4 regions of the Kitasatospora kazusensis genome follow, and region 3 is predicted to be linked to each of the others. Evidence: riboswitches for the same ligand, from Rfam matches in the RefSeq annotation. Region 3 holds a riboswitch; each other region holds the start of a gene.

Region 1 (7,390 bases), on a different contig from region 3:
TGGAGCTGCCCGAACTGTCCGGACTGCTGGAGCCCGGCACGGCCGGGGTGCCCGGCGTGCCGTCCCGGCCCGACCTGCACCGGGAGATCGCGCGGACCTACGGCTACCACCCGGACGCCGCGGAGCAGCACCTGCTGGCGGCACGCGGCTACGGCGCGGCAGGCCGGGCGCGCGCCCAGCTGGAGTCCTACCGGCACGCCGTCGAGGCGCTGACGGCCTTCGAAGGCCCGGCCGCCCTCGACACCCTCGCGGAGGCGGACGCGGCGGTGGCGGCGCTCACCGGCGCCGGTGCCAGTAGCGGTAGCGACGCCGACGACCCGGGGCTGCTGACGGCCGTCGCCGAGTTCCGGGTCGCCGCCGCCGGGCTGCTCCGTGGGCAGGGCCTGGTCGCGGAGGCCCGCGACCGCCTGCTCGCCGCCCGCCCGGCGATGGAGCGGCACGGGGATCCGGGGGATCTCGGCGAGTTGCTGACCCTGCTGTCCGAGGCCCACCTGGCCCTGGCCGACCCGCCCGCCGCCGAGGAGGCCGCCCGCGCGGCCCTGGCGCTCCTCGACGACCCGGAGGACGAGGCCTGGGAGGAGGCGATCGCCCTGGTCCACGCGCTACGCGCCCAGCAGCGCGACCAGGAGGCCACCGAGGCCATGGACCTCTACTCCCTCGACGAGGACGACCTCACCGACTGACGACCTCACCGACCGACGAAGCGCCCCAGGGCCCGGCCGCGGGCGCACCGCCCCCGGCCGGGCGCGGCGTCCCGGCCGGGCGCGGCGTCCCGGTCGGCGCCGTCATCCCGGTCGGCGCCGTCAGCCGACCCCGCCGGGCGGGCCGGGGGCGACGGGCGCGACGGGCTTGGCGGGTACGACCGGCGTGGCGGGTGTGACGGGCGTGGCGGGTGTGACGGGCGTGTAGTGCGCGACCACCGGCGGGTGCTCCAGGTGGCGGAACTCGCCGGCCGCCCAGACCGGGCGGATCCGCCACATCGTCCCGGCGTAGGCCAGCAGCGCCCGCTCGTCCCGCCAGCGGGCCAGCATCAGGACCCGGTGGTCCTCCTCGGTCACCGAGCGCAGCAGCTCGGCGCCGAGGAAGCCGTCCACCCCGGCCAGTTCCGGGAGCGACTGGTTCAGCAGGCGGTCGCAGAACTCGTCCACCAGCTGCGGTGAGACGTGCGCCTCCCAAATTCGGACGATCATGGCTGCCTCCTCGTGCGGCTCCTTCCAGTATCCGTTCGGCCGCGCGCCGATTGCCGACCCGAGGAGCCCGCCGAAGACTCGGAACAGCTGGGGAAGGCGTACAGCGGAGCCGAACAGACGAGCTGAACGGACTGAACAGAGAGGACCTGCCCGATGGCGGTCTGCGTGGTGTGCAACAACGACTACTGGCTGGCGTTCGAGATCCGGACGGTCACCGGCGAGAGCTACATGTTCGACAGCTTCGAGTGCGCGATGGAGAAACTCGCGCCGCGCTGCGAGTACTGCACCGTCCGGATCGTCGGCCACGGGGTCGAGGTGTCCGGCAAGTTCTTCTGCTGCGCGAACTGCGCCCGCCGGGACGGCGGCCTCGGCGAGCAGATCCGCGACGCGGTCGGTGTGCATCCGGGCGAGCGCCAGACGTCCTGAGCGGTGCCGGACGTCCCGAGCGGTGCCGGGCGTCCTGAGCGGTGCCCGGCAGCCTCCGCACCGACGACCGCCCCCGGGGCCGAGCCCCGGGGGCGGTCGCGTTCCCGGGGCTCAGACCCGGGCGTGGGAGGTGATGTCGGCGGTGAACGCCTCGATCAGGTCGGGGGTCACCGTGGGGCGGCACCGGGCGATCGCCGCGAGGTAGTCCGCGGTGGTCGCGCCGACCCCGTCCGGCTCACAGGCGCCCGGGTCCCGTTCGAACGCCGCCTGGGCGGCGGTCCGGGCGGCGTGCTCGATGTCCGCCGGGGTGAACAGCTCGCTCGCCGCGACCAGCACCGGCAGGTCGACGTCGGAGCGCGTGACGGCGTAACGGGACCAGATGGCCGCGCGGGCGGCGGCGTCCGGCGTGCCGATCGGGATCAGGTAGTCGAAGCGGCCGGGGCGCAGGAAGGCCGGGTCGAGCGAGCGGACGGAGTTGGTCGCACAGACCAGCAGCCGTTCCTCGCCCTCCCGGAAGCCGGGTATCAGCTTGAGCAGCTCGTTGGTGACCCCGTGCATCCCGGACGGCGGCCCCTCCCCCCGGACCGGCACGATCTCCTCGACCTCGTCGATGAAGACCAGCACCCGCTCCAGCTCGGAGATCCGGGCGAAGGCGGTGCGCAGCGCGGCGGCGAGGTTGCCCTCGTCCGCGAGCCGGGAGGGCAGCAGCTCCACGAACGGCCAGCCGAGCCGGGAGGCGACGGCCCGGGCGAAGGTGGTCTTGCCGGTGCCCGGCGGCCCGAACAGCGCGATCGCGCGCGGCGGCCGCACCCCGTGCCGGGCGGCCCGCTCCGGCTCGGCCAGCGGCAGCACGATCCGGCGCTCGATCAGGTTCTTCTCCGCCTCCATGCCCGCGACCTTGTCCCAGAGGTCGCCCGGCAGCAGCCTGCCGCCCAACTCCTCCAGCAGGTTGGCGCCGGGCCCGGTCGGCGGCTCGGCCTTCTCGAAGTAGGCGACGGCCGGGCGGCGGGTGTACCCGGCGTTGCGCAGGCCCTCGCCGAGCTGCTCCTCCTCGGGCAGCACGTACGCGATCCGGCGCACCCGTTGGGCCAGCAGCCGCCGTTCCAGTTCGCGCAGCAGCGCGCTGGCCAGGCCGCGTCCGCGCCAGCCGGGTGCGATGGCGATCCGCATCACCCAGGCGCGGTCCCCCGCCAGGTGGGCGAGCGCCGCGCCGATCGGCGCCCCCTGGCGGACGGCCACCACGGCCGGCTGACGCGAGGTCAGGGCCGTGATGCACTCGGCGAGGGAGAAGACCGACTCCTGGCCGAGCTCGGCCGTGGTGTCGATCAGGTGCACGACGGCCGCGAGGTCGTCCTCGCGGTAGTCGTGGATCAGCCACTCGTGGTTGGCCTGCTGCACGGGACCCGCCTCTCCTGCGCCGTGGTGGCGCCGTGGTGACGCCGTCCTCGCGCCGTGGTGACGCCGTGCCGGCGTGCCGGCGTCCTGCTGGCGCCGACGTCCTGCTGGTGCCGGGAACGCTAAGGGCGGGCGCGGGTGGCCCGCCCGCACCGGAACGGACAACCGGAGCGGCCAAACCGTACGAATCGCGGCTGGTCAGCGGGGTGCAGCGGGCATTCGGGCCTGCGGCCGGGGCCCTTCACGGGGACAGAAATGCGCGGCGGCACAGCGGAACGCGGGCTAACGTCCAGTCCCATGGACCGAACTGACTACATGTACGCCCTTCGCCGGGACGGCGCCCGGCTGGCCGAGGCGGCAGCCGGACACCTCGCCGCCCCGGTGCCCAGCTGTCCCGAGTGGACGGTCGCCGACCTGGTCGGGCACACCGGTGCGGTGCACCGGTTCTGGACGGCCGTCGGCTCGGGCGAGCTGACCGACCCGAGCGGGTACGCCCCGCTGCCGCGCCCGGCGGAGGACGGGCTGATCGAGTGGTTCACCGAGGGCCTCGAACTGTGCGCGGCCACCCTCGAAACGCTCGACCCGGAGCTGCCGCGCTGGACCTGGTCCGACCGGAAGGACGTCGGCTTCATCCAGCGGCGGATGGCACAGGAGCAGGCCGTCCACACCTGGGACGGCCTGGCCGCCGCCGGCCGGGACGAACCGGTCGAGCCCGCGCTCGCGGCGGACGGCGTGGACGAGTTCCTCGCCCACTTCGCCCGCGCGAAGGAGACGGCGGGCCTGCCCGAGGCCGGTCTGCACCTGCACGCCACCGACGGTCCCGGCGAGTGGTGGATCCGTCCGGCGGACGGCGGCTGGCGGGTGGACCGCGAGCACGGCAAGGGTGCGGTGGCCGTCCGGGGCACCCGCTCGGACCTGCTGCTCCTGCTCTGGAGGCGGCGCGGCGCCGACCAGTTGGAGACCTTCGGCGACCTGGCCGTGCTGGAGGACTTCCTGAGCGCGTTCTCCCGGGGCTGACCCCGGTCGGCCGGGCCCGCCGGGCCGAACGTGGTGAGCCTCACGGCGGCGCGGCCCGGCGGTCACGGACCGGCACCGGGGGTGCGCGGACCGGTACCGAAATCACGCCCGTCGATGCGGGCGGTGGCTCCCGGTAGCCGGTTCGGGCACCCCCGGCATGGGCATATGTCCGGAGAGTGACCGAATTCCTGGTGAATGCCGGAAATAGCCGATTAGTTCGATCACCATCCTTGCCTTCGCCCACCCCGATCGGTTTTGCTTCAACGACCGCCCGGCCAGTTGTCCGGGCGAGACCACGGGTGCAACGCCTAGTCCTGCCGGCGCCCGTCGGCCACCACTGAGCTCTGTACGGCAGGAGCGGGGGAACCACAGGTAAGTCGCCGTCCGGTACCACCGGACGGCTTGGGGTGAAGCCGCGCTTCCTGCGGCCGGGCAACTCCAGCCCGAACCCGACAGCTCACCTCGCCGGCGTCGGAGAGGAACACATCCATGACCGCACTGGGTCACCACAGCCGCACCCGCCTGCCCCGCCTCGCCCGGATCGGCGTCGGCGCCGCGCTGGCAGCCTCCGCGTTCGCCCTCCCGCTGGTCGGCGCCGTGAGCGCCCAGGCCGCACCGGCCGTCGCCGCCTCCGCCGTCAACTCGGCCGGTTTCACCGCCCCCGTGACCAACACCCACATCACCGAGGCCTGGGGCGTCCCCGGCCACATGTGGGCCAGCGGCCACCACACCGGCGTCGACTTCGCCGCCTCCGTCGGCACCAGCCTGAAGGCCGTCGGCAACGGCACCGTCGTCACGGCGGGCAACGGCGGCGCGTACGGCAACCAGATCGTCATCAAGCTCGCCGACGGCCACTACGCCCAGTACGCCCACCTCTCCGTCATCCAGGTCCACGCGGGCCAGGCCGTGAAGGCGGGCCAGCAGATCGGCCTCTCCGGCGCGACCGGCAACGTGACCGGCCCGCACCTGCACTTCGAGATCCGCACCACGCCGTACTACGGCTCGGACGTCGACCCGATCGCCTACCTGCGGGCCCACGCCGTCGCCGTCTGACACCACCGCCCTGCACGACAGGGGTGACCACAGGGGCGCGGGAGACCGCGCGAAACCGGAAGCGCCGACACGGCGCCCTCCGCTTCGCGCCGGTCCCCGCGCCCCTGGCGCGTGGCCGGGCCGCCTTCCTGGGCGAGACCTGCGGGCCGCCGGGCCCGGTCGCTCTAAAGTGTCGGCATGAATGATCATCGGAGCGCCGCACACCCCTGGGCCACCCGGGCGGCAGCGGCGGCGGCCGCCGCGATGACGGTCGCCACCGGGCTCGGCGTCCGAGCCGACGGGGGCGGGGACTTCGCCAAGTACGCCGGTGACGCGCTCTACACCGTGCTGGTGTACACCCTGGTCGTCCTGGTGGCGCCCCGGGTGAAGCCGGTCACGGCGGCCGCCGTGGCGCTCGGCGTCAGCTGGGCGGTCGAGTTCCTCCAGATCAGCGATCTCCCCGCCGAACTGTCCCGGCACAGCACCGTCGCCCGCCTCGTCCTCGGCACCACCTTCAACCCGCCCGACCTGTTCTGGTACGCCGTGGGAGCGGCCTGCTGCGGGCTCGCCCACACGGCGGCGACCCGGCTGCCACGCCCGCGTCCGTAACGCCCGAGCGGCCGGTCACCCGGTACGTGCCGGGCTCGGCGGGGTACGTTCCGAGCGGACCGCGACGTTCCCGCCGACCGGAGAGCAGGTACAGCCTTGGACCCGGAGCAGATGCTGAAGGTGGCCGTCGAGGAGGCCCGGGCGGGGCTCGCGGAGGGCGGCATCCCGATCGGGGCGGCGCTGTTCGGGCCGGACGGGGAACTGCTCGGCCGGGGCCGCAACCGAAGGGTGCAGGACGGCGATCCGTCGATGCACGCCGAGACGGCGGCGTTCCGCGCGGCGGGCCGACTGCGCGGGTACGGCCGGACGACCATGGTGACCACGCTCTCACCGTGCTGGTACTGCTCGGGCCTGGTACGGCAGTTCGGGATCGGCCGGGTGGTCGTGGGCGAGACCCGCAGCTTCACCGGCGGGCACGACTGGCTCGCCGAACACGGCGTCGAGGTCACCGTGCTCGACGACCCGGCCTGCGTGGAGCTGATGACCGGGTTCATCGCCGCCCGCCCCGAACTCTGGTACGAGGACATCGGCGAGTAGGCGGAACACTCCCCCGGACAGCAGCGCGCCCGCCGACGGGTTCACCACCACCGGCGGGCGCGCTGCCGTCACTGCAGCGGAACGGGGGTCAGCTGCGGGCCTCCGAGACGGCGGCGCCGAGCGCCTCCTTGATCCGGGGACCGAGCCGGGCGAAACCGAGCTCCTTCATCGCGGCCCGAAGGAGCTCGTCCTCGGTACGGTCGACCCCGTCGCTGTCGATCCACCGCACGAGAGCGGTCAGTTCGGCCGCCGTGTAGGCGGTGACCGGCCGCCCGGGCGTGAGCGACGGCTTCTTCGGCCGACGCACCGGCCGAGCCTTCTCGACCTCGGTCACCGCAGGCGCAACCTCGGCAACGGGCTCGGGCTCGACCTCGACCTCCACCTCGGCAACGGGCTCGGGCTCGACCTCGGCGACGACCTCGGCCTCAGCCTCGATCACCACAGGCTCGACCTCGACAACCGGCTCGGGCTCAACCACTGCCTCGGGCTCAACCTCAGCAACGAGCTCCGGCTCAACCACTGCCTCGGGCTCAACCTCAGCAACGTCGGCCTCAGCCTTGATCACCACAGGCTCGACCTCGACAACCGGCTCCGGCTCAACCTCAGCGACGACCTCGGACTCAACCACTGCCTCGGGCTCAACCTCAGCAACGAGCTCCGGCTCAACCACTGCCTCGGGCTCCGGCTCCGGCTCAGCGACGACCTCGGCTTCGGGCTCGACCTCGGCCGCAACCTCGACCTCGACCTCGACCTCGACCGCCGCAGGCTTGGCCTGCGCCTGGGCCGGGATCTCGACGGGAGCAAGCTCCTCCGCCGCAGGCACCGCCTCGGAACGCGGCCCCGCCGCCAGCGCCTGGCGGGCCGCCTCCTCGGCGTCGCCCTCCACGTCACTCGCCGCGTCGCTGTCCGCGTCGCTGTCCGCGTCAACGTCGAGGTCGACGTCGCCGACGGCCTCGACCGCGACGTCAGCGGCAGCGTCCTCCGTGCCGGCCCGCAGGTCGTACGCGGCGACCGCCGCCTCGCGGTCCGCCTGGCGCTCCGTCAGCTCCGCCAGGAGTTCGTCCGGCCCGAGGTCGGACAGGGCGGCCCGGAGCGAGTGCCGGGCGGGGAGGAGGTAGAGGGTGCGCTCGTCGGCAGCCAGTCGGTCGATCAGGTCGGCGAGGTCGGCCAGCGGGGTGGACTCC
Region 2 (7,390 bases), on a different contig from region 3:
CCTCCGACGACGGCGCGTTCGTCACCGGCACCGAGATCCGCATCGACGGCGGAACCCACGCCTGACGAGCCCCACCCTGCGCGGGGAACCGCGCGAGTCCGGAACGTACGCCGCCGCACCCACCCAGGGACCCGAACGGGTGACACTCCGGGGCGGCCCGCCCGGCCCCGCGGGCGGGCCGCCCGATGATGGGCGGGAGGGAACGGAGGCCGGGCCGATGCGCGACCGCGTGGTGGACGTCCTGCGGCTGGCGTTCGGGCTGCTCGCCGCCGTGGCCGTAGGCGTACAGGCACATCACACCGCCGACCACGGCGCCTCACTGGTCAACCTGTTCAGCTACTTCACCGTGCTGAGCAACATCGCCGGTGTCCTGGTGCTGCTCGTTGGGGGAGTGCTCGGCCTGCTCGCGCGCCCCGGGGTGCCGGACGGGATCCGGGGTGCGGTGACGCTCTACCTGGCGATCACGGGGCTGGTCTACGTCCTGCTGCTCTCCGGCGAGGACGTACCGCTCCAGGTCCCGTGGGTGAACGCCGTGGTGCACGGGATCATGCCGCTGGTGTTCCTGGCGGACTGGCTGGCCGCCCCGCCGCTGCGCCCGGTCTCCCGCCGCACCGCGCTCGGCTGGGCGGCCTTCCCGCTGCTCTACCTGGTGTACACCCTGAGCCGTGGCGCGGCCGTCGACTGGTACCCGTACCCCTTCCTCGATCCCCGGCTGCCGCGCGGCTACGCCCGGGTCGCCGGTGCCTGTGCCCTGGTGGCCGTCGCCTTCGTCCTGGTCGGTGCCGTGATCAGGTGGGCCGGCAACCGGCTGGGGGTCCGGGCGGCCGGCGGGCCCGGCGGCCACCGCCCCGCTCACCGGCCCACCGGGGACGTGCATACTTGACCCCCGGTGGGAGCGGGCTGGGAACTTCCTGGAATCGGCTCGGGGTTCGGCGCAACCTGGTACCCCGTTCGCGGCGTTCGTGCCTGTGGGCGACCCGGGGTGTCCCGTCGGTCGCAGGGACGGGCCGGGGGCCCGGTCGAGTACGGGAGCAACGGGTACATGGGCCTGACGAGCCACAAGGTGCTGGCACTGGTGGTGCTGGCCGCCGTCCTGGTGATGGCGGCGACGGTGTGGGTGTGGCCGCGGCTGGCGGGCGGGAACTGGCGCGCGGTGCTGGGCCGGATCGGCACCCTGCTGGGGACGCAGCTCGTGGTGATCTGCGCGCTCGGGCTGGTGGCGAACAACTACTTCGCCTTCTACAGCAGTTGGGACGACCTGCTGGGCACCGGCGACCAGGGTGCGGTCACCGTGCACACCAAGACCGCGGGCAAGGACCCGGCGGGCGGGCGGAGGATCCGTGTCATGCCCGTGCAGGACCTCGGCCGGGCGGCCGTCCAGGGCGGCGGCGCGATCGGACGGGACCCGAAGCAGGCCGGCGAGATCCAGCTGGTCCGGATAGCCGGTCCGGCGACCGGGCTCAGCACGGACGCCTACGTCTACCTGCCGCCGCAGTACTTCCAGCCGCAGTACGCGAACCGCCAGTTCCCCGCCGCCGTGGTGATGACCGGCTTCCCCGGTGACGCCAAGAACCTGGTGACCAGGCTCAACTACCCCGGTGCCGCACTCCAGTTGCTGCAGGACGGCAAGATGCAGCCGACCGTCCTGATCCTGATGCGCCCCTCCCCGGCGATGCCCGCCGACAGCGAGTGCGAGGACATCCCGGGCGGCACCCAGGCCGACTCGTACTTCACCAAGGACGTCCCCCAGGTGATCGAGGCCTCCTACCGGGTCTCCGCCGACCCGCACGCCTGGGGCGTGGTGGGCAACTCCACCGGCGGCTACTGCGCACTGAAGCTCGCGATGCGCCACCCCGACGTCTACCCGAACGCCGTCTCGATCTCCGGCTACTACAAGGCCGCCGAGGACGAGACCACCGGTGACCTCTTCAAGGGCAGCCGGCAGCGCCGTGACGAGGCCGACCTGATGTGGCGGCTGAAGAACCTGCCGCAGCCCGCGATCTCGGTGATGCTCTCCGGCAGCGAGGAGGGCGACGGCGACTACAAGAAGGAGACCGACGCCTTCGAGGCCGCGATCCAGAAGCCGATGAACGTCAGCACCGCCACCGTCCCGACCGGCGGCCACAACTTCCAGACCTGGACCCGCCTGCTGCCGCCCTCGCTGGAGTGGCTCTCCCAGCACCTCACCGTCCCGGCCGCCCCCGCCGTCCCGACCGGCGCGTAGCGGCTCCGCCGCCGGGGCCCGGATGGGCGCCCCGGCGGTCGTCCGGGAAGTTCCTCAGGCGAGGGGCTCCAGGGTGCCGGTGTGGAGCTCGCCGACCCGGCCGCCCTCGCCCTCGTACGTCCAGAAGACCCGGACGGTCAGCGCGGCCAGGTCCATCACGTGGCTGACGGTGATCCCGCTCGCCTCCGTCCAGCTGACGAAGTAGAGCTCCGGGCCGACGTGGGCGACGTGCAGGCCGACGTCCTCCCACTGGCCGGCCGACTCGCCGAGTCCCTCCCAGCGCAGCCGCGTCCCGTCGGCGGAGTAGGCGTTGCGGAAGGCGGCGCCGTTGTCGACCTGGAACAGGTAGGTGCGTCCGGCGAAGCCTGGCAGGGGCGCGGTCATCTTCGGGGCTTCCTCGTCTGGCTCGTCCTGGTGGCGACGGCCGGAGGCTCCGGCCTTGACCACCAACCTATCCGAACGGCACCCCGGTGAGCCGCTCCTTTCCGGGGGCGTCCACCGGTGCCGTCGGCCGCCCGGCGAGCCGGGACCCGACGCGGAGCCGGGCTTCCCGACCCGGGCGACGCCACGTCCGGGACGCGGTTCGAGACCCGGGGGCGGCCGCCGCAGCCCGGTGCTGCTCGCCGCCGGGATCGTGTTCGCGGTGGCCGCTGTCGCCGCTGTCGGCGTATCGGTTCACCTGATGTCGTCTGATCATCCGTCACATCCCATCCCCTCGAAGGCTTCTGTCCCGGGCGGCAGCGGCTCCGCCACCTTCGACCCGTCACCCGATCCGTCCCTCGGCCCTTCGCCGGACGACTCGCCCGACGACTCCCCGGGGATCGACTCCCCGTCACCCCTCCCGAGCCCGAGCACGGAGTCGCCGACCTCGGACCCGCCGCCCGCGACCGACTCGGCAGCGCCGAGCACCACGGCCTCCGCCGCCTCCCAGGACCCGGCCTCGGTCGTCCTCGCGTACGTCGCAGCCATCGACGCGCGCGACTACGGCCGGGCCTGGCAGCTGGGCGGCAGCAACGTCAGCTCCGACTACCAGAGCTTCGTCTCGGGCTTTGCCGCAACCGAGAGCGTCACCGCGACCCACACCGACGGCTCCGTGACGGTCTTCACCGGCACGTTCACGGTCGTCGGCGGGGTGATCACCGCCGCCGCGATGCACGCCGCGAACTGAGCCGGTACGCGGCTGTGCCCACGAGGGTCCCGCCGGGCGTACGGATTCTTGCGGGCCGCCCTACTTGCTGGTAACTCGGTTGGTGCCCAAGGGACTTGTCTGCTGTGGTCGGCCGCCAGGGGTGACCGTACGGACGCTCGCTGACCCCCTGCGGTCGCCCGGCTGCGGGCTGTGCGATGTGAGAGACGTCTCGTTGTTCGATCATGGTCAAGCTGGCTAGCCTGCACGGGATGTCCGCTTTGTGCGGACCCTGCCGTCGGGACGCCGAGTCCTGTCCACCCGCCGGCGGGCACTCGACCACCGAACACGGACAGGAGCGGGGGAACCAGGTCAGTCGCCGTACCGTCGTGCCCGCTCGTGGGTCGCGGTACGGCTTGGGGTGAAGCCGCTCCCCAGGCGGCCGGGCTTCCTCAGGGCCCGAACCCGACAGCTCACCTCGCAGGCGTCGCAGAGGACCTTCTCCATGCGCATTTCTGCCTCCCCGGCGCGCCTCGGCGCGATAGCCGGCGTCGCCGCCCTGGTCACCGTCCCGCTCGTGGGCCAGGCCAGCGCCGCCACCGGCGTCAGCGAGGACCGGCTGACCCCGACCTCGATGACCGCGGGCACCGCCACCACGGCGAGCCTCACGCTGCACTCGACCTCCTGCTTCACCGCCAAGACGGTCGGTGTCGGCATCCGTGACGCGGCCGGCCACAACCTCGACTTCCCGGGCAACCACTCCAACGTCCGGATCTGCCCGACCGGTGTCACGATCACCACCGGCGCCCGCACCCTCCCGGCCGGGACGTACACCCAGTTCGGCTTCTGGCAGGACAACGCCGGCCAGTGGCACAACCTCGCCGCCCGCCAGCTGACCGTCTCCAACGGCACCCCAGCCCCGGCCCCGGCTCCGGCCCCGGCTCCCGCGCCGAAGCCGACGCCCGCGCCCGCCCCGAAGCCGACGCCCGCTCCGGCCCCCGCCCCGGCTCCGGCGCCCGCGCCCACCCCGACCACCGGGTCGCCCGTCCCCGGCAAGTCGCTGACGTGGTCCGACGAGTTCAACAGCTCGATCAGCTGGGGCGACCGCTGGGTCGGCAACCAGAGCACCTCGTACAAGTACGGGAACCACAACCCGGACGACAACAAGCTCGACTGGCTCAACACCAACAACGTGAGCGTCTCGGGCGGCGTCGCCACCCTGACCGCGACCCCGTCCAGCCACACCCTGGAGAACGGCAAGCAGGCCTGGGACACCGGCTTCCTCACCACCGAGGGCTCGAAGGAGGGCTTCCAGGTCAAGACCGGCGACTACGCCGAGACCCGGGTCAAGCTGCCCGCCGGCTCCGGCGCCTGGCCCGCCCTGTGGACCTGGAAGAACGGCAACGGGGAGATCGACTCCTTCGAGTACCACCCCGACAACCCCAACCTGCTGGAGCTGACCAACCACGTCACGTCCGGCTCGAACTACTACACCAACGCGGGCGCCGTCGCCCCCGACCAGTGGGTGACCATCGGCACCTACTACGGCGCGAACTCCGTCGACTGGTACGTCAACGGCGTCAAGGTGTACTCCGACGGCCACGGCGTCGGCAGCAACTGGTCCGCGTACCTGATCCTGAACCTGTCGGTGGGCGCGGGCCAGTACCACCCGGGCCCGGCCGGCTCCGCGCCGATCACCATGCAGGCCGACTACGTGCGGGTCTACCGCTGACGGTCAGCTGACCGTGAGCGAGAACGGCGTGCTGTTGTTCTCCGGGTGACGGTCGTCCAGCCCGAACACCCTGACGTGCCCCTCGGCCACCGTGCCGTGGGGCACGTCGCGTCCCACCTGGACGGGCGCGAGCACGGTGGCCGTCCGCAGCCACGGCAGCCCGGGCGGGAAGGTGCAGCGGACCAGGTGCCCGGCGGCCGAGGTCACGCAGTCGGTGGGGAAGGACGCGGCCAGGAGGGTGAACCCGGCCGGTACGTCGATCAGCACGGTGAACGGCGAGGCCGTCCGGTCGGGGCCCAGGTTGGCGACGAAGCCGTGCACGGTCGTGCTGCCGCCCGGCGCGGCCGGGGCCGGATCGAGCCGGACGACGGCCAGATCGGAGTCGGAGGGGAGTTTGGCCGGTGCGGCGCCCAGGGTGGCGCCGACTGCCACGGTCACGGCCACGGCGATCGTTGCTCGGAGCATGGTCCTCACCTGTCTGCGTCAGGTACTGATGTGCATACCCAACGTAGCGGCGTAGCCTGAAATCCGGAGGTGAGGACGATGTCCGGACAGGTGTTGAGCGAGGTCAGTGCCGTGGTCGCGACCGACCGCCAGGCGGAGTTGGTGACGTCCTACCGGGAGCTGGTGGCCGGCCCGCTCCCCGAAGGGCTGATCAGGACGGAACTGCTGCGGGGCCCCGGCGGGCGTTGGCGGGTACAGAGCCTCTGGCGGGACCTGGCCGCCCTGGAGGCCGTCCGCGCCGACCCGAAGCTGACAGCGGCCCCCCGCCTGTTCCGCGCCGTGGGCGCGGAGCCGGAACTCACCGTCTTCCAGGTGACAGCCGCCCAGGTCGGAGCACTCGCCCTCGGCTGACGCCCCACACCGGCCCGACCCGGGGAAAACGCCAGGACCCCGCTACGCCGAACGGGGTAGCGGGGTCTCGCCGACTCTTCCGGTCAGACGCTGCCGAAGTCGCCGGCCTTGACCGCAGCGACGAACGAGGCGAACGCGTCGGCGGGGAAGACCAGCGCCGGGCCCTCGGGGTCCTTCGAGTCGCGGACGGGGACCACGCCGGGGAAACCGTCGGCAACCTCGATGCAGCCGCCTCCGCCGTTGCTGTGCGTGCTCTTGCGCCAGGGGGCGCCGGATAGGTCAACCATGGGTCTCAAGTTCCTTCCGTACCTCACGGATCACGGCCAGGCTGTCGGCCCGGCTCAGTGCGTCCACCTGGAGCCGATCGTACTTTCCGGCCCAGCCGGCAACTGTCTCGGCGTCCTGCTCCAGGTACCCCCTCTGGAGTGTCTCCGTGTAACCGACCATGGTTCGGTTCGGCAGGGTGAGCAGGGTCACCGCGTGGGACAACGGCCGATCTTCCGCGAGTCGGTAGGGCGCAACCTGTAGGAGTACGTTGGGTCGTTCGCTGAGCCGTTCCAGGTGGCTGAGCTGTTTCGTCATGACGATCGGGCCCCCGATGGGGCGATGTAGGACTCCCTCATCCAGGACGGCATGGATAGCCGCTGGCTGGTCCAACTTGCGCTGTCGCACTGCCAGGAGGCTGAGGCGTTCCTCCGCCTGTGCTTTCGTGGCTTCGCCGCGTCGCACGATGGCCGACTCGTAGGCACTGCCGTACTCCGGATGCTGAAGGATGCCCGGCACCATGTCCGTCTCGAACAGCCTTATGGCGATGGCCTTTCGTTCCTTGGGGGTGTACTCGGCGAAGCCTGGAATCAGGGCGCCGTTCTTCCAACTCCACCACAAGAGCGTCAGAGCGCCGTCGGTCCCCAGGTGTTGGTCGGCCAGCGTTACGAACTTTAAGCTCGGAGCCTGTTTCGCCGTCTCGACGTTCGAGATGTACACGTTGGAGTAGCGAACAAGCTTGCCAAGTTCGACCTGAGTCAGATTGCGCCCTTCTCTGGACCTGCGAAGTTGAACAGAGAGTGCGGCCAAGGGGGATGACGTTGGATCAAGTGTCCGACGGTTCAAGATCGCCCCTATTTAAAGTCACCGGAACTGGAGAGTTCAAACGCTTCCGATCGTAGCTCTGTGTGCCGATGCTGATACACAGAACGACGGAAGGGGGCGCAGTGAGCGCTCAGAACACCCCGGCCACCCCGGCCGCCTCTCGGCCCAGGATGACGCAGCGGGCCCTCAGTTCCCTTGGGCTTCCCGCGAGTTGGTCGCCGCTGGACGACTACGACCCCCAGCTCTCCCGGCGGGCGACCGGTCTCATCCCGCAGGCGTACGAAGGTTGTTCGTGCGCCCGGTGCCGGAGCCTGCTCGCGGTGACAGGCAGCAGTGGAAGTGGAGTGGAGCAGTGAGCCCCCGG
Region 3 (7,390 bases):
GGCGGCCGTCCAGGCGCTGCTGCACAAGACCCCCGAGGAGGCCGAGGGCCTCGTCCACCACACGCTGTTCAGCGTGGAGGGCGGGCACGCGGCGGCCGGCGCCCTGCTGGACAAGGGGTGCACGGCGATCGTCTGCGGCTCCGACATGATGGCGCTCGGCGCGATCCGCGCGGTCCGCCAGCGCGGACTGGCCGTCCCGCAGGACATCTCGGTGGTCGGTTTCGACGATTCGCCGTTGATAGCGTTCACCGAACCGCCGCTCACCACCATCCGCCAGCCGGTCGAGGCGATGGCCACCGCCGCGGTGGACGCCCTGCTCGAAGAGGTGGGCGGCAGCCCGGGCCAGCGCGCCGAGTTCATGTTCCAGCCGGAGCTGGTGATGCGGGGCTCCACGGGCGCGAACCCGAAGCAGTAGGCAACCGGTCGGCCACAACAGGGGCGCGAGGAACTGCGCGAAGTCGGAAGGGCACAGGTCCGCACCTTCCGGTTTCGCGCAGTTCCTCGCGCCCCTGTTGTGGTTGACGCCTCGCTGCTGGGCTGCGGGTCGGTCGTGCGGGTGTGACGATCGGATCATGAGACGTAAGCAGACGGGGGAGACGGAACCGCGCCTCGACGGGCGTAAGCGGTTGCTGCTCGGCGGCGGGCTGCTGGTGGTGCTGGTGGTGGTCTACCTCATCCTGGCCGCGACCATCCCGCGCTGGTGGTCGCAGCGGGTCGGGGACGCGGTCGGCGGCCACCTGGGGACCGGGCTGGTCCTCGGCCTGTGCATCGGCATCAGCTGCACGCTGCTGCCCTTGATGGTGGCCTGGATCGGGCTGCGCAAGCGGCGGACCTGGAAGGCCGTCGCCGCCTGGCTGTCGCTCGCGGTCGTCCTGGCGCTGCCGAACCTGTGGACGCTGGGCGTCGTGGTCGGCGGCGGCAGCGGCGCGCACGCCGGCCGGCGGGTGATGGACGTGAACGCGCCCTGGTTCCGGGGCGCCTCGCTGGTGGGCGCCGTCATCGCGGCGGTGGCCTTCGCGGGGTTCCTGCTCGTCACCCGGTCGCGGCGCCGGGACGCCGTGCCGACGGCGGAGAAGCCCCCCGCCGGGGTGTCCGGCGGGTGAGCGGCCCACGCCAGGGCCGGACAGGCGGGTGCCCCCGGAGACGACCAGTTCTCCGGGGGCACCAGGTGCTGCGGGTACTACCGGGGCGTCAGACCCGGCCGGCGAAGTCCGGGGCCCAGTTGCTGATGGACTCGGTCTTCACACCGGCGCTCGGGTTGGCGGCCTCGACGTACTCGCCGTTGCCGACGTACATGGCGACGTGGTAGACGCCCGAGTTGCTGCCGTTGTTGGACCAGAACAGCAGGTCGCCCGGCTGCAGGCTGTCCAGCGAGACGCGGGTGGTGGCGTCGGCCTGGTCGGCGGCCACGCGGGGGAGCGAGATGCCGGCCTGGCGGTAGGCGGCCTGGGTCAGACCCGAGCAGTCCCAACCGCCGTCGCTGGTGCCGCCGTAGACGTACGCCTGGCCGAGCTTGGACTCGGCGAAGGAGATCGCGGCGGCCTTGCTGCCGGTCGCGGCCGGGGCCTGGGCGGCCGCCGGGGCAGCGGCGACGGTGCCGTTGCGGTGGGCGGAGGTGGTCCGGGTGGTGGCCTTCGGCGCGGCGGGCTGCTGCGGGGCGGCCTGGGCGGGAGCCTCCTGGGCCGGCGCGGCGACGGCGACGTTGCCGCCGAGGCTGAGCTGCTGGCCCGGGTAGATGACGTCCGGGCCGGAGCCCAGCTGTGCCTTGTTGAGGTCGTACAGCTTCTGCCAGCCGCCCTGGACGCTGTTCTTCTGGGCGATGGTGGAGAGCCAGTCACCGGCGACGACGGTGTACGACTTGTCCGCGACGGGGGCGGCGGCCGGGGCCGGAGCCTGGGCGGCGGGGGCGGACTCCGGGGCAGCCTGGGGGGCGGCCTTCGGAGCGCTGTGCCGGGTGCTCGGAGCGGCGGCCTTGGGGGCCGGGGCGCTGGAGCCGGTGTCGACCTGGGCGGCGGCGCCGCCCTTGGTCAGCCCGCCCTGGATGGAGCAGACCGGCCAGGCACCGGGGCCCTGGTCGGCGAGCACCTTCTCGGCGACCGCGATCTGCTGGTCCTTGGTGGCCTGGTTGGCCTGCGAGGCGTACTGGGTGCCGCCGTACGCGGCCCAGGTGCTGGAGGTGAACTGCAGGCCGCCGTAGAAGCCGTTGCCGGTGTTGATGCTCCAGTTGCCGGTGCTCTCGCACTGGGCGACCTTGTCCCAGGTGGAGACCGGGGCGGCCGAGGCGACGCCGGCGGTGAGGCACGGGATCGAGAGGCCGAGGCCGACCACGCCGGTGGCGGCGATCAGACGGCGGGTGCGCTTGGTGGCATTGATGGGCAGCATGAAAAAGCGTTCCTCTCCCACGCCTGCGAGGTGAGCTGTCGGATTCGGGCTGGAGTTGCCCGGCCGTGCTGAGCACGGCTTCACCCCAAGCCCGGTCGCGGTCCGAGGACCGCTGCCGGGCGACTTACCTGGTTCCCCCGCCCCTGCCGTGGTGCGTTTCTGCGTGCCAGTCCGTCCGGTGGCAGGACTCGGCGTCCCGGATGAACTGGGTCCGTGTGACCACGAACGGGAGCACGTTAGACAGACTTAAGTTGAAACCGCAAATACCTGTGACGGCGCTCACAGATCATTTTCGAATCCCTCATGATCGGAATCTCGCGGCCCACTTGATCAAATTCGATCGGATTCGAGCATTTCCGGTTCGGATTACCGGAACTGTCCGCGTTTCAGGTTCCGGCGGCACGGCCGAGGGGTGCGTGGAAGTCGGTCGACCACGAAGCATCGGAGGATGCGGTCCGGCCGGCGGCCAGGGCCGAAGGGCCCGGGACGGGCGGGCCGAAGGGGCGGGAGGGACGGGCCGTAGGAGAGGGGGCGGACGGGCCGGAGGAGAGGGGTGCCCGAACGCGAGAGGGGCCCCGGAAAGGGGCCCCTCGTCGTGCGGCGGCGGCAGGTCAGCCGGCCGGCTGCTCCTCGGTCTCGGCCGGGGCCTCGCCGGGTGCCGGGAGGTTGAGCGCGGCCAGGTAGGTCGAGGCGATCAGCTGGCCGACGGCCTGGTAGGTGCCGATCGGCGCGGCGCTCGGGCAGCCGGTCTCCTCGGCGGCCTGGGCGAGCAGCTCCGGGTCGGCCTCGGGGCCGATCACCAGGGGGGCCAGCGCAGGGCGCTCCGAGCCGGTGGCCCGCAGGTGGTCCACGGCGGCCGCGACCGAGCCGGGCACGTCCAGGGCGGCCGCCACCACGGGCACCGCGAGACGGGCGGCCAGCAGGACGCCGGTGATCCCGGCGGCCGTGGCGGCCTCCTCGCCGCCGACGGTGGTCAGCACCACGCCGTCGGCAGCCGTCGCGATCGCGAACAGCCGGGCGCGGTCGGCCCGGGCCAGACCCGCCTCGGAGAGCCGGACGTGCACCGCCTCGGCCAGCAGCGGGTGCGGGCCGAGCACGTCGGTGACGGTCGTACCGGCCTCGGCGGCGAGCTGCCGCAGGTCCGTCAGGAAGTCGTGCGGTCCGGCCAGCAGCGGCACCAGGACGGGCGCGGGCTGCCCCGCGGCGGCGGCCTGGGCCAGCAGGTCGGCCACGGTGGGCGCGTACGGGTCGTACTCGGCGTCGGGCGCCGCCAGGTAGGCGGCGGCGGCCTCGATGCCGGGCTGCTCGCCGCGCACGACGGAGAGCAGTTCCTCGACGACCGGCCGCGCCTCGGGCCCGGCGGTGGCCGGGACGGCCAGCACCAGGGCCGGGGCCCCGGTCGGGACCTCGGGGCGCTCGGGGCGGCGGTGGCGCCCCCGCGCACGGGAGCCTGGGGTTCGGACGGGCAGTGGCGCGCCCGGAATGGCTGCGGTGCTCATGGCGGAGATCGTAAGACATTGGGAGGCCCTGCCTGCAGTCGGATCCCGGTCCGGCGGGTTGGGGCCCGCAAAAATGCGGATATTTGCCCCCAAAACACACCCGTGACCTGCTGACACTCCGTCTCGTCGACCCCGCCGTCCGGGGTCCCGCCGGGCCGGAGTGACGTGCCTCACAGTCGTCCCGGCAGGTGACGGACCGTGAGCCGAGTCGATCGAGGTCAAGATCGACGCGCCGCCGCGCTGTCTGTACAGGGCGTCATCGAAGTACTTGGGATTTGACCTGTTATGTCCGCTTACGGGTCGTCAACTGTGGTTGTCCGTAAGGAGATACAGGCTCGTGACAGTGGCTTATGCACGCGCGAGTTCCCGTGCTGATGCACGTGCACTGGAGTTATCATCACGTCAAGTGAGGCGAACGCCAGGCAGGTCGGGAGATTTCAATGCAGAACACGTACAACGGCATGGCGGCTGCGGACCTCGAAGGTGTGGTCTGGCAGAAGAGCCGGCACAGCAACTCGCAGGGCAACTGCGTGGAGTTCGCCGCACTGCCGGGGGGTGATGTGGCCATGCGCAACTCCCGCTTCCCAGCGGGGCCCGCATTGATCTACACAAGGGCCGAGATAGCGGCACTGCTGCTCGGCGCGAAGGACGGGGAGTTCGACCACCTGGCGGTCTGAACCGCCGTTGTTCCCGGTACGGAAGGGCCGTCGTGGCTCATGTCACCGCGACGGCCTTCGTCTTGTTCTCCCCATCTGATTCCCCCGTACGTGATTCCCCCTGCGCGCGGCCCGATTGACCCGCGCGCCGTCGCGTGCCCCCGCGCGCCCCCGCACGGCCCGGTGCGGGCCCGTCTGCCGGACGTCGCGGCCGACCGGAATCCCCGCCGGTGCCCGGGCCTACTCTCGTTCGGGGGCCGACTTCCAGTGTGGGCCGCTTTCCTTCCGCGTGGGTGCCCGCCCCGAGCGGCCGCCCGGCCGGACCGGCCGAGTGGACGTCAGGTGCGGTGTTCCGCGTGGGCGTCAGGCGGAGCGGCGGTGCCGGCCGGAGGGCTCGCCGGCCTCGGCCTCGAAGAGGGCCCAGACGACCTTCCCGGCGCCGGCCAGCGGATGCCAGCCCCAGGAGCGGCTGAAGGAGTCGACCAGGTGCAGCCCGCGGCCGGACTCGGCGACGAAGTCGGCCTCGCGGGCCACCGGCCCGCTGCTGCTCGGGTCGCTCACCGCGCAGACCACCTGTGGCGAGCGGTGCACCAGGCTTATTCGGATCGGCAGGGTGTGGCAGGCGGGCTGGAGCCGCGGCTCGGCCTGCCGGGGGCCCGGCTGGACGGGGAAGCGGCTGGGCTCGATCGCGGCCTGGCCCTCCCGGCCGGGGGCGAGCGCATGGCGCAGCGCGTTGGTGACCAGCTCGGAGGCGACCAGCGCGACATCGTCGAAGAGGTCGCCGAGGCCCCAGCCCTGGAGCGTCGATCTGGCGAACTCCCGTGCCGTTCTCACGGCTTCGAGACGAGGTGCGAGGGTACAGGTGACCACGTGGGGGTCGACCGCGAGAGCCGTACCTGTGCTCATGAAGAGCTCCTCCCATAAGGGGGCCGACACGGCTGGACCCGCCGGGGTCATGCCGGTCACCTCCGACTCGCTCGGCCGCGCGGCCGCCACCTCGACACCGCCGCGTACGCACACGGGCGCCCAGTCACGCGAGGGCGTGACCGGGAGATGTGTGCGGTATCGCGCGTGGGGTCGACGCGGAGCCCGCGGGATTGCCAGGGATGTGCAGGTGCACGTGCACCATGGTCCTCTGCGCCCACGGCAGATGCAAGAGTCGATTCACGTGCAGTCGCACTATTGGCATATGCAAGCGCCGAATGCACGTGCATCATGGGGGATCTGATGCAGAACTGGTAGATCGTTCTGTCAGTACCGGCACCCTGAGCGCTCAACTGATGGCAGACTGTGCCCTGTTTGCCCAAGGCGGAGGTTTGGACGGCATGACCACAGTTCAGCCGAGCGGTGGCTCGATGGTGCGCCGGATCCTCCTCGGCTCCCAGTTGCGCAGGCTCAGGGAAGGGCGCGGGATCACCCGTGAGGACGCGGGCTACGCGATCCGCGCCTCCGAATCCAAGATCAGCAGGATGGAGCTCGGCCGGGTCAGCTTCAAGGAGCGCGACGTCGCCGACCTGCTCAGCCTCTACGGCGTCGCCGACCCCACCGAGCGCGAGTCCCTGCTCGGCCTGGTCCGCGAGGCCAACAAGTCCGGGTGGTGGCACAGCTTCAACGACGTGCTGCCGGGCTGGTTCCAGACCTATGTCGGCCTGGAGGAGGCGGCGTCGCTGATCCGCACCTACGAGGTGCAGTTCATCCCCGGCCTGCTCCAGTCCGAGGAGTACGCCCGCGCGATCTTCGCCCAGACCCGCCCGGTGATCAGCGAGGAGGAGCTGGAACGCCGCCTCGGACTCCGGATGCGCCGTCAGAAGCTGCTGACCGAGGGTCAGAGCCCCCGGCTGTGGGCCGTCATCGACGAGGCCGCGCTGCGCCGCCCGGTCGGCGGCCCCGAGGTGATGCGGGCGCAGGTCCAGTACCTGATCGACGTCGCCGAGCAGGCCAACGTGGTGATCCAGGTCATGCCGTTCCGCTTCGGCATGCACGCGGGGGAGAGCGGGGCGTTCAGCATCCTGCGCTTCCCGGAGCAGGACCTCGCCGACGTGGTCTACCTGGAGCAGCTCACCAGTGCGCTCTACCTGGACAAACGGGACGACGTGGACGCGTACGTGCAGGTCATGGAGCGGCTGTGCGTCGACAGCCTCACCCCCGACCGGACCGTGGACCTGCTCGCCGCCATTCTCGCCGAGCGCTGACGCGGCATCGGGCGGCCGGCCTCCCCGGGTGACCGGTTCCCCGCCGCTGCCGGCCTCCCGTGGCACGAGCGGCGGGCATGAGCGGCAGTGCCGCTGACCGGGCGTCGACCGCAGCGGCCGGACCGGGCGGACCGGGTGGTCAGCCCCGGTGGGCGGGCTGCGGGCGGGACGGGGCATCCGGCTGGGGCGGTGCGCCCAGGGTCCAGGCCAGACCGTAGCGGGCGAACAGGTCGGCCCGGATCGGTGCCAGCGGGATCGGTGCCCCCGGCAGCAGGACGCCTATGCAGGCACCCATCAGCGCGCTGCGCAGCACGGCGTGTTCGGCGGCCGGGTCGGTCGCCCCCCAGCCCAGCAGCAGTTCCCGCAGGATCGAGCCGAGCTCCTGCTGCTCCGGGCCCTGCACGAACGCGCCGACATCCGGATCGAGGATGAGCGCGAGATGCGAGCGCATCACCCGGGGGTGCTCCAGGGCGAACGTCAGGATCGCGTCGATGCCGGTGGCCAGCCGGGAGTCCGCGCAGGCATCGGGCGGCAGCTTCGCCAGCGCGTCCGCCAGTTCCAGCTGCATCAGCCGATGGCAGGCCGCCTGCATCAGCAGTCGTTTGCCGTCGAAGTAGTACGAGACCAGGCCCCGGGCGAGCCCGGCGCGCTCGGCGATGTC
Region 4 (7,390 bases), on a different contig from region 3:
CCCTGTCCGCCCAGGTGAGCGCGCACGCGGCGCCCGCCAAGCCGTCCACGGACGAGGTCAAGGCGCAGATCGACAAGCTGACCCAGGACCAGGAGCAGGCCTCCGAGGTCTACGACGGCGCCAAGGAGCGGGCCGACCAGCTGCGCCAGCAGGCCGCCCAGCTCCAGGACCAGGTCGCCCGCGGCCAGGACCAGATGACCCAGCTGGAGGTCGGCCTCTCGGCCGTGGCCGGTGAGCAGTATCGTTCCGGCGGCATCGACCAGTCGGTCGCCCTGATGCTCTCCGCCGACCCGGCGAACTACCTCCAGCAGGCCTCCAGCGCCGACCAGATCACGGCCACCGAGGCCGAGACCCTGAAGTCGCTGAAGGACCAGCAGCGCCGGCTCGACCAGGAGAAGCAGGAAGCCGCGGACGTGCTCGCGCAGCTGGACCGCAGCACCCAGACCCTGAACGACGCCAAGTCCCAGGTCCAGCAGAAGCTCCAGCAATCCCGGACTCTGCTGAACTCGCTCAGCGCCGCCGACCGCGCCGCGGTGGTGGGCGACCGGGCCTCGCGCAGCGACGCCCGCTACGACCTCGGCAGCCTCCCGCAGCCGGGCGGCTACGCCGGTGCCGCCGTGGCCGCCGCGATGAGCCGACGCGGCGACGCCTACGTGTGGGGGGCCACCGGCCCGACCACCTTCGACTGCTCGGGCCTGATGCAGTGGGCGTACGCGCAGGCCGGTGTGTCGATCCCGCGCACCTCGCAGGAGCAGGCCACCATCGGCACGGGCGTCACGCTGGCCGAGGCCCAGCCGGGCGACCTGGTCATCTTCTTCAACGACCAGCACCACGTCGGGATGTACATCGGCAACGGCCTGGTGGTGCACGCGCCGAAGACCGGTGACGTGGTCAAGGTGATGCCGGCGGACACGCTGACGATCAGCACCATCCGCCGGGTCTGAGCCGGTCCTCTCCCGCCGTCCCGGCAAAGCGGACATTTGCCTACGGTTCGCCGCAACTGACGCACGATGACACCGATGGGCCCGTCGAGACGTCCTGTGATCCGGGACACCCTCGACGGGCCTGTCCGCTGTCCGGGGGCTGAGGATTTGTCAGCCCATCGTGCGGATTCCGTCACACTCGGTCGCTCCTGCCGGAAAAACTGGCTCATATTCAGAGTTTTTTCTGACAAGGATTTGAACCGATCACGGGTTGGTTACTAGGGTCATGGTTCGAACCACCGCACGGTCGATCACCCAGCCAGGGTGACGGCGGTGGTTACCGCCGAGTCCGAGAAGCAGCACGGCAGCTCGACTGCCGCACCGGGAGACATCCGGGGACGCTGTGTATCGGAGCCGGGGAACCACGTTCCTCGGGGTGAATCGGCGCCAGGTCGACGACCGCCGCAACTGGGCGGACGTCGGTGAGGCGTCGTAGGGCATCTCTTCCAGCCCGAACCCGTCAGCTCACCCGGTAGGCGGATGTAGGAAGAAGGAGCCCGCCTCCGTGGCGTCCCATCGTCGTCCCAAGCCCGCCAGCCGCACCCGCGTCTCGATCATGACCGCGGCCGCGGCCACCGCCGTGGCCCTGTCCTCGCAGGCCGGCGCCCACGCCGACCCCGCGCCGACCAAGGACCAGGTCAAGGCCCAGGTCGACCAGCTGCACCTCCAGGCCGAGGCCGCCACCGAGAAGTACGACGGGGCGACCGAGAAGGAGCAGACCCTGCAGAAGCAGGTCAGCACCCTCCAGGACCAGGTGGCCCGGCAGCAGGACCAGGTGAGCACCCTTCAGAGCAGCCTGGGCGCGCTCGCCGCGGAGCAGTACCGCAACGGCGGCATATCGCCCACCGTGCAGCTGATGCTCTCCAGCAGCCCGGACTCCTTCCTCACCCAGGCCGGTTCGCTGGACCAGCTCGGTGCCTCGCAGGCCGACGCGCTGAAGACGCTCAAGGGCGAGCAGGCCAAGCTCGACCAGGAGAAGGCCGAGGCGCAGCAGAAGCTCGCCGAGCTGGACTCGACGACCAAGAGCCTCAAGGCCGACAAGGACGACGTCCAGGCCAAGCTGGCCCAGGCTCAGGCGCTGCTGAACTCGCTGACCCAGCAGGAGCGCGACGCGCTGGCCCAGGCCGACGCCAAGGCCGCCGCCGACTCGGCCGCCGCCGCCAAGGCCGCGTCCGCCGCCGCCTCGACGGACCGGGCCTCGCGCAGCAGCTCCCGCCCGGACCTCGGCACCACCGCCCCGGCCGGCTCGTACGCCGCCACTGTGATCGCCGCCGCCGAGAGCAGGATCGGCCGTCCCTACCACATGGGCGACACCGGACCGGACTCCTTCGACTGCTCGGGCCTGATGCTGTGGTCGTTCGCCCAGGCGGGTATCTCGCTGCCGCGCACCTCGGAGGAGCAGTGGCACGCCGGTACGAACCTCGGCACCGACCTCTCCGTCGCCCAGCCCGGTGACCTGATCATCTTCAACGGCGGCGGGCACGTCGGCCTGTACGTCGGCGGCGGCCAGGTCGTCCACGCCCCGCACGAGGGCGCGTTCGTCCGCTACGAGACCGCCAGCTACATGTCGGTCACGGCCATCGTCCGGATCTGACGCCCGTTCGGCCCCTTCGCGTCTGCTCGCAGGCCCGGCTTCCCCACCTCGGTGTGGGGGCCGGGCCTGCGGCGTTTCCGGCCGACCGGCCTGGTGTCCGATTAGTGGTCAAATATTCGATGTTGTAGGCGTTTGGACTAGATCGCCGCGACTCGCTAACGTCTGCCCCCGGACCTCCGTGAGGACGACCGCCCGGCCCGGGCGGCGGCGGCGGTCCCGCCGCAGGGATGGAGCCGTCGCCGGATGCCGATGAACCGCCGTTCCCCGCTGCCGGGCGTGAACCGGCTGGCCCGGGCGCTGGTGCTCACCGCGGCCGCCACCAGCGCGCTCGGTCTGGTGGTCGGCGGCGGCGCCGCCCAGGCCGCCCCCGGGGCGCCCGCCGAGCCACCGTCCAAGAAGGACGTCAAGGCCCGGGTCGACCAGCTCTACGACGAGGCCGAGCAGGCTTCGGAGAAGGTCAACAAGGCCGCGGAGTACCAGAAGCGGCTGCAGGGCGAGACCGACGCGCTGCAGAGCGAGGTGGCGGCCGGCCAGGACGAGCTCAACCGGCTGCGTACCGACCTCGGCGCGGTCGCGGCCGCCCAGTACCGGGCGGGCGGCATGGACCCGACCGTCCAGCTGATGCTGGACTCCGACCCGGCCGCCTACCTCAGCCGGGCCCGCACCCTGGACCAGGCCGCCGAGCGGCAGCGGGACACCCTGCACCAGCTGCTCGACCGCCAGCGCCGGCTGGACCAGCGCCGGGCGGAGACCACCGCCAAGCTCGGCGAACTGGACCAGGTCCGCCGTTCCCTTGCGGAGAGCAAGCGCGACGTCCAGCAGCGGCTGTCCCAGGCCCAGCAGCTGCTGAACAGCCTCGGCGAGGAGGAGCGGGCCCGGCTCGCCGCCCAGGACGCCCAGGAGGCCGAGAACCGCGCCACCCGGGGCACCGACCGGATCGACCTCGGCAACCAGGCCGCCCCCTCCGACCGCGCCGCCGCCGCGCTGGCGGCGGCCGTCGGGAAGATCGGCTCGCCCTACGTCTACGGATCCACCGGGCCCGGGTCCTTCGACTGCTCCGGTCTGATGTACTGGGCCTGGCGGCAGGCGGGAGTGAGCCTGCCGCGCACCTCGCAGGAACAGGCCAACGCGGGGCAGCGAGTGAGCCTGTCCGAGGCGAGACCGGGAGACCTGGTGATCTTCTACAGGGACGCGCACCATGTCGGGATGTACGCCGGCGACGGCGTCGTCGTGCACGCCCCCTACCCGGGCGCCCGGGTCCGCTACGAGAGCGTCAGCCACATGCCGGTCAGCGCGGTGGTCCGGCCCTGAGCACCGACGGCGCAGCGGTCGAGGAGCGCGAACCAACGGCGGGCGACCCCGGTGAACCGGGCGAACAGCTGGTCGGCGACCTGCCCCGGACCACCGGGTCGGGCCGCCCGCCGCTGTCCCGGCGCGGTGCGCTGCTGCTCGCCGCAGGCGGGCTGGCCCAGCTCTCGCTGCCGCTCGGCAGCCCCCCGGCGACCGGCGTCACCGGGGCCGCCGCGCCGCCCTCCGTCCGCCCGGCCGTCGAGGCGCTGCTCGCCCGGCGCTCCGGGGCCCTGCTCGCGCAGGACCGGGCCGGGCTGCTCGCCACCGTCGCACCCGAGGCCGGGCCGGCCCAGCAGCAGGCGTACGAGCGCCTGGCACAGGTGCCGTTCGCGGCGGCCGACTACCGGCTGACCTCCTTCACCGAGCCGGAGCCCGGGCGCACGGAGCCGCTCACCGCCACCGCCGAGTTCGCCTACCGCCTGCGGGACAACGACGAGTACCCGGCGGTGCTCACCCGCACCCTGTCCTTCGTCCGGCTCGGGGGCGGCTGGCTGCTCTCCGGGGACGAGCCCCTCGGGCCCGCCGCGCTCTGGGACCTGGGCGTCGTCCGGGTGGCCCGTGGCGCGCACAGCCTGCTGCTCGGCCTGGACGACCAGAGCGGCCTGGCCCCGACGGTGGCGCTGCTGGACCGGGCGGTGCCGGCCGTCAGCGAGGTCTGGGGCAGCGGATGGGCCGGGCGGCTGGTGGCCGAGATACCCGGCTCCGAGCAGCAGTTCGCCCGGCTGCTGGGCGTCCGCGCCGAGGACTACCAGGGCATAGCCGCCGTCACCACCGCCGCCGCCGGAGCCCCCCACCGCACCGCGGCCGACCGGGTGCTGCTCAACCCGGACGCGTACGCGATCCTCAGTGACCTGGGCCGCCGGGTCGTCACCACCCATGAGACCACCCACGTCGCGACCCGGGCCGACACCAAGCCCTGGACGCCCCTCTGGCTCTCCGAGGGCGTCGCCGACTACACCGGGTACCGGGGGACGGACCGCACCCCCCGGCAGGTGGCCCCGGAGCTCGCCAAGGACGTCCGGGCGGGCCGCCTCCCCAAGGCCCTCCCCGCCGACGCCGACTTCACCGCCGGCTCCGCCGGCATCGCCCAGGCCTACGAACTCGGCTGGTCGGCCTGCTCCCTGATCGCCGCCGACCACGGCGAGAGCCGGCTCGTCGCCTTCTACCGCGAGGTCGGCGCCCGGCCCCCGGGCGCCGACCGTGACCAGTGGCTGGACGCCCTGCTCAAGGCCCAGCTGGGCCTGAGCCTGGCCGCGTTCGTCCAGCACTGGACCGCCTGGCTCCGGGACACCCTGGGCTGACGCCCCGGTCGGTGAGCACCCAGCAGGGGCGCGGGGAACTTTGCGCTCACGGGCAACCACAGCAGGGGCGCGGGGAACTGCGCGATCAACCGTGCACCTTCGTCGTGCCCTGGTCGCGCAGTTCCCCGCGCCCCTGGTGGGAACCCCTACTTGCCCGCAGGGGCCGCGGTGTCGATTCCGTCCAGCAGGTGCTGCTCGTAGGCGATGCCCGGGCGGACGGGGTAGCTGCCGGGGGTGGCGGCCTCCAGGGCGGGGAGGACGACGGTGCGGGCCGGCTCGGGGGCGCGGGTGGAGCGCCAGAGGCGGCGGCAGGAGAGCAGGGTGGCGGCGAGCAGCAGCAGGTTCCGCAGGGTGAGGACGGCCACGCCCATCGGCTGGCTGGCGTGCACCTGGCCGAAGAGCACCGGGAACTCCAGCGTGGTGACGGCGGTGGCGGCCAGGATCAGCAGCGCGACCGGCTTCTGGCTGGTACCCCGGACGGTCAGGCAGACCGCCGCGATCCCGACCAGCCAGACCAGGTACTGCGGGCTGATCACCCGGCTGGTGACGGTGAACACCAGCAGCGCCGCCAGCGCGGCGTCGTACGTGGTGGAGGGCTGCCAGCGCTGGGCGCGCAGCCGCCAGAGCAGCAGCCAGCCGAAGCCGAGCACGGTGGCCGCCACCGAGACCTTGGAGATCACCGAGACCCACGGGCCGAGCATCTCCAGCGAGCCGTAGTTCATCGACACCTGCCCGTGCCAGCCGCCCGCGAGGCGGGCGAAGTGCAGCGGCAGGGCGCTCACCGACTCGACCTCGATACCCCGGTTCGCCTGGAACTTCAGGAACTCGAAGGCGCCGTTCATGCCGGCCGCGAGGAGGAAGGCCAGCGAGCCGAGGGCGGCCAGCGCGGAGGTCCAGGAGCGCTTGGTCCGGCGGCCGCGCGGCGTGCCCGCGAGGGCCAGCACCGGCCAGACCTTCACCAGCCCGCCCAGCCCCAGCAGCACCCCGCCGAGCGCCGGGCGCCGCAGCACGGCCAGCAGCCCGGCCACCGCGACGGCGGTGACGATGATGTCGTACCGGCAGTAGACCGTCGGCCCGAGCAGCGGCACCCCCGCGACCCAGACCCAGGCGCCGGTGAAGCTGCGGCCCTTGCGCGTGCCGGCCCGCATCAGCAGGCCCATGGCGAGTGCGTCGAAGACGCCGCAGAGCACGAAGAACGAGATCAGGTAGGACCAAGGCAGCATCCCGGGCAGCATGATCACCAGTGCCGCGCCGGGCGGGTACTGCCAGGTGACGTCGTCCAGCGGGAAGGTGCCGGTCTGCAGGACCTCGTACCAGCCGTGGTAGATCACCGAGACGTCGGCGGTGACGTCGGCCCCGGAGATCTTGATGATGCCGAGCACCATCAGGACGATCAGTACCCGGGTGACGATCCAGCCCGCACCCAGCCCCCAGAGTGCGCCACCGGCCTGCGGGGGAGCCGCAGACAGCGCGGTGCTGCCGCTGTTGCCGGTGGTGCCGGGGTCGCCGGCCGGAACCAACTCCACTTCGCTCCCTCGTTCGTCTCGGATGCCACACGCGGGCGTCACTCACCGCAAGCGTTCCGAGCTTGCTGCCCCCGGCCGCTCCGGCAGACTGACGGAGCGACCTTCTTCGAACGGTGCGTGGCCTGATGGCGTTCCCGACGAGCGGTGGTGGTGACCTATGGTACGGATCACCGACCGGTACACCGAGCACCCCCCGACCGAGCGAGCCGTGGCATGCACAAGACCCTGATCGTCACGAACGACTTCCCGCCCCGTCCTGGCGGGATCCAGGCCTTCGTCCACAACATGGCCGTCCGGCAGCCGGCCGGGAGCATTGTGGTGTACGCCTCGTCCTGGCGGGACGGCGGTGAGACCGCGCGCTTCGACGCCGAGCAGCCCTTCCAGGTGATCCGGGACCGGACGAAGATGATGGTGCCGACACCCAGAGTGACCAGGCGGGCGGCCGAGATCCTCAGGGCGGAGGGCTGCGACTCGGTCTGGTTCGGGGCCGCCGCGCCGCTCGGCCTGATGGCCCCCGCGCTGCGCCGGGCGGGCGCCGGGCGGCTGCTCGGCATGACGCACGGCCACGAGGCGGCCTGGGCCCAGCTGCCGGGCTCCCGGCAGTTGCTGCGCCGGATCGGCGCGGGCACCGACACG

Evidence for each region. A riboswitch is a leader RNA that binds a small molecule or an ion and turns the genes downstream of it on or off. The one in region 3 is predicted to bind cyclic di-AMP.
Region 1: it holds a riboswitch for cyclic di-AMP, as region 3 does, so the genes downstream of both, ABD330_RS07115 (M23 family metallopeptidase) here and ABD330_RS04895 (transglycosylase family protein) in region 3, are expected to answer to the same signal.
Region 2: it holds a riboswitch for cyclic di-AMP, as region 3 does, so the genes downstream of both, ABD330_RS06205 (glycoside hydrolase family 16 protein) here and ABD330_RS04895 (transglycosylase family protein) in region 3, are expected to answer to the same signal.
Region 4: it holds a riboswitch for cyclic di-AMP, as region 3 does, so the genes downstream of both, ABD330_RS29435 (C40 family peptidase) here and ABD330_RS04895 (transglycosylase family protein) in region 3, are expected to answer to the same signal.

Annotation. Positions count from the first base shown of each region.
Region 1 covers NZ_BAAANT010000005.1:221,670-229,059, forward strand. Annotated here, with positions in the region: gene ABD330_RS07090 (hypothetical protein) at 1-683, shown strand, start outside; gene ABD330_RS07095 (antibiotic biosynthesis monooxygenase family protein) at 804-1,190, opposite strand; gene ABD330_RS07100 (Prokaryotic metallothionein) at 1,344-1,616, shown strand; gene ABD330_RS07105 (GNAT family N-acetyltransferase) at 1,728-3,014, opposite strand; gene ABD330_RS07110 (maleylpyruvate isomerase family mycothiol-dependent enzyme) at 3,309-4,028, shown strand; cyclic di-AMP (ydaO/yuaA leader) riboswitch at 4,354-4,514, shown strand; partial or broken gene ABD330_RS07115 (M23 family metallopeptidase) at 4,731-5,081, shown strand; gene ABD330_RS07120 (ribosomal maturation YjgA family protein) at 5,259-5,669, shown strand; gene ABD330_RS07125 (nucleoside deaminase) at 5,781-6,206, shown strand; gene ABD330_RS07130 (hypothetical protein) at 6,295-7,390, opposite strand, start outside.
Region 2 covers NZ_BAAANT010000005.1:27,306-34,695, reverse strand. Annotated here, with positions in the region: gene ABD330_RS06230 (SDR family NAD(P)-dependent oxidoreductase) at 1-65, shown strand, start outside; gene ABD330_RS06225 (Pr6Pr family membrane protein) at 218-883, shown strand; gene ABD330_RS06220 (alpha/beta hydrolase) at 1,043-2,224, shown strand; gene ABD330_RS06215 (MoaF-related domain-containing protein) at 2,279-2,608, opposite strand; gene ABD330_RS06210 (hypothetical protein) at 2,907-3,392, shown strand; cyclic di-AMP (ydaO/yuaA leader) riboswitch at 3,681-3,852, shown strand; gene ABD330_RS06205 (glycoside hydrolase family 16 protein) at 3,856-5,082, shown strand; gene ABD330_RS06200 (hypothetical protein) at 5,086-5,547, opposite strand; gene ABD330_RS06195 (antibiotic biosynthesis monooxygenase family protein) at 5,626-5,937, shown strand; gene ABD330_RS06190 (DUF397 domain-containing protein) at 6,021-6,224, opposite strand; gene ABD330_RS06185 (helix-turn-helix domain-containing protein) at 6,217-7,011, opposite strand; gene ABD330_RS06180 (hypothetical protein) at 7,379-7,390, shown strand, end outside.
Region 3 covers NZ_BAAANT010000003.1:263,563-270,952, forward strand. Annotated here, with positions in the region: gene ABD330_RS04885 (LacI family DNA-binding transcriptional regulator) at 1-415, shown strand, start outside; gene ABD330_RS04890 (hypothetical protein) at 573-1,103, shown strand; gene ABD330_RS04895 (transglycosylase family protein) at 1,192-2,382, opposite strand; cyclic di-AMP (ydaO/yuaA leader) riboswitch at 2,388-2,548, opposite strand; gene ABD330_RS04900 (sirohydrochlorin chelatase family protein) at 2,994-3,881, opposite strand; gene ABD330_RS04905 (DUF397 domain-containing protein) at 4,322-4,558, shown strand; gene ABD330_RS04910 (ATP-binding protein) at 4,901-5,443, opposite strand; gene ABD330_RS04915 (helix-turn-helix domain-containing protein) at 5,863-6,729, shown strand; gene ABD330_RS04920 (TetR/AcrR family transcriptional regulator) at 6,869-7,390, opposite strand, start outside.
Region 4 covers NZ_BAAANT010000058.1:9,751-17,140, reverse strand. Annotated here, with positions in the region: gene ABD330_RS29440 (C40 family peptidase) at 1-944, shown strand, start outside; cyclic di-AMP (ydaO/yuaA leader) riboswitch at 1,313-1,478, shown strand; gene ABD330_RS29435 (C40 family peptidase) at 1,489-2,577, shown strand; gene ABD330_RS29430 (C40 family peptidase) at 2,821-3,888, shown strand; gene ABD330_RS29425 (hypothetical protein) at 4,248-5,228, shown strand; gene ABD330_RS29420 (glycosyltransferase 87 family protein) at 5,375-6,754, opposite strand; gene ABD330_RS29415 (glycosyltransferase family 4 protein) at 6,968-7,390, shown strand, end outside.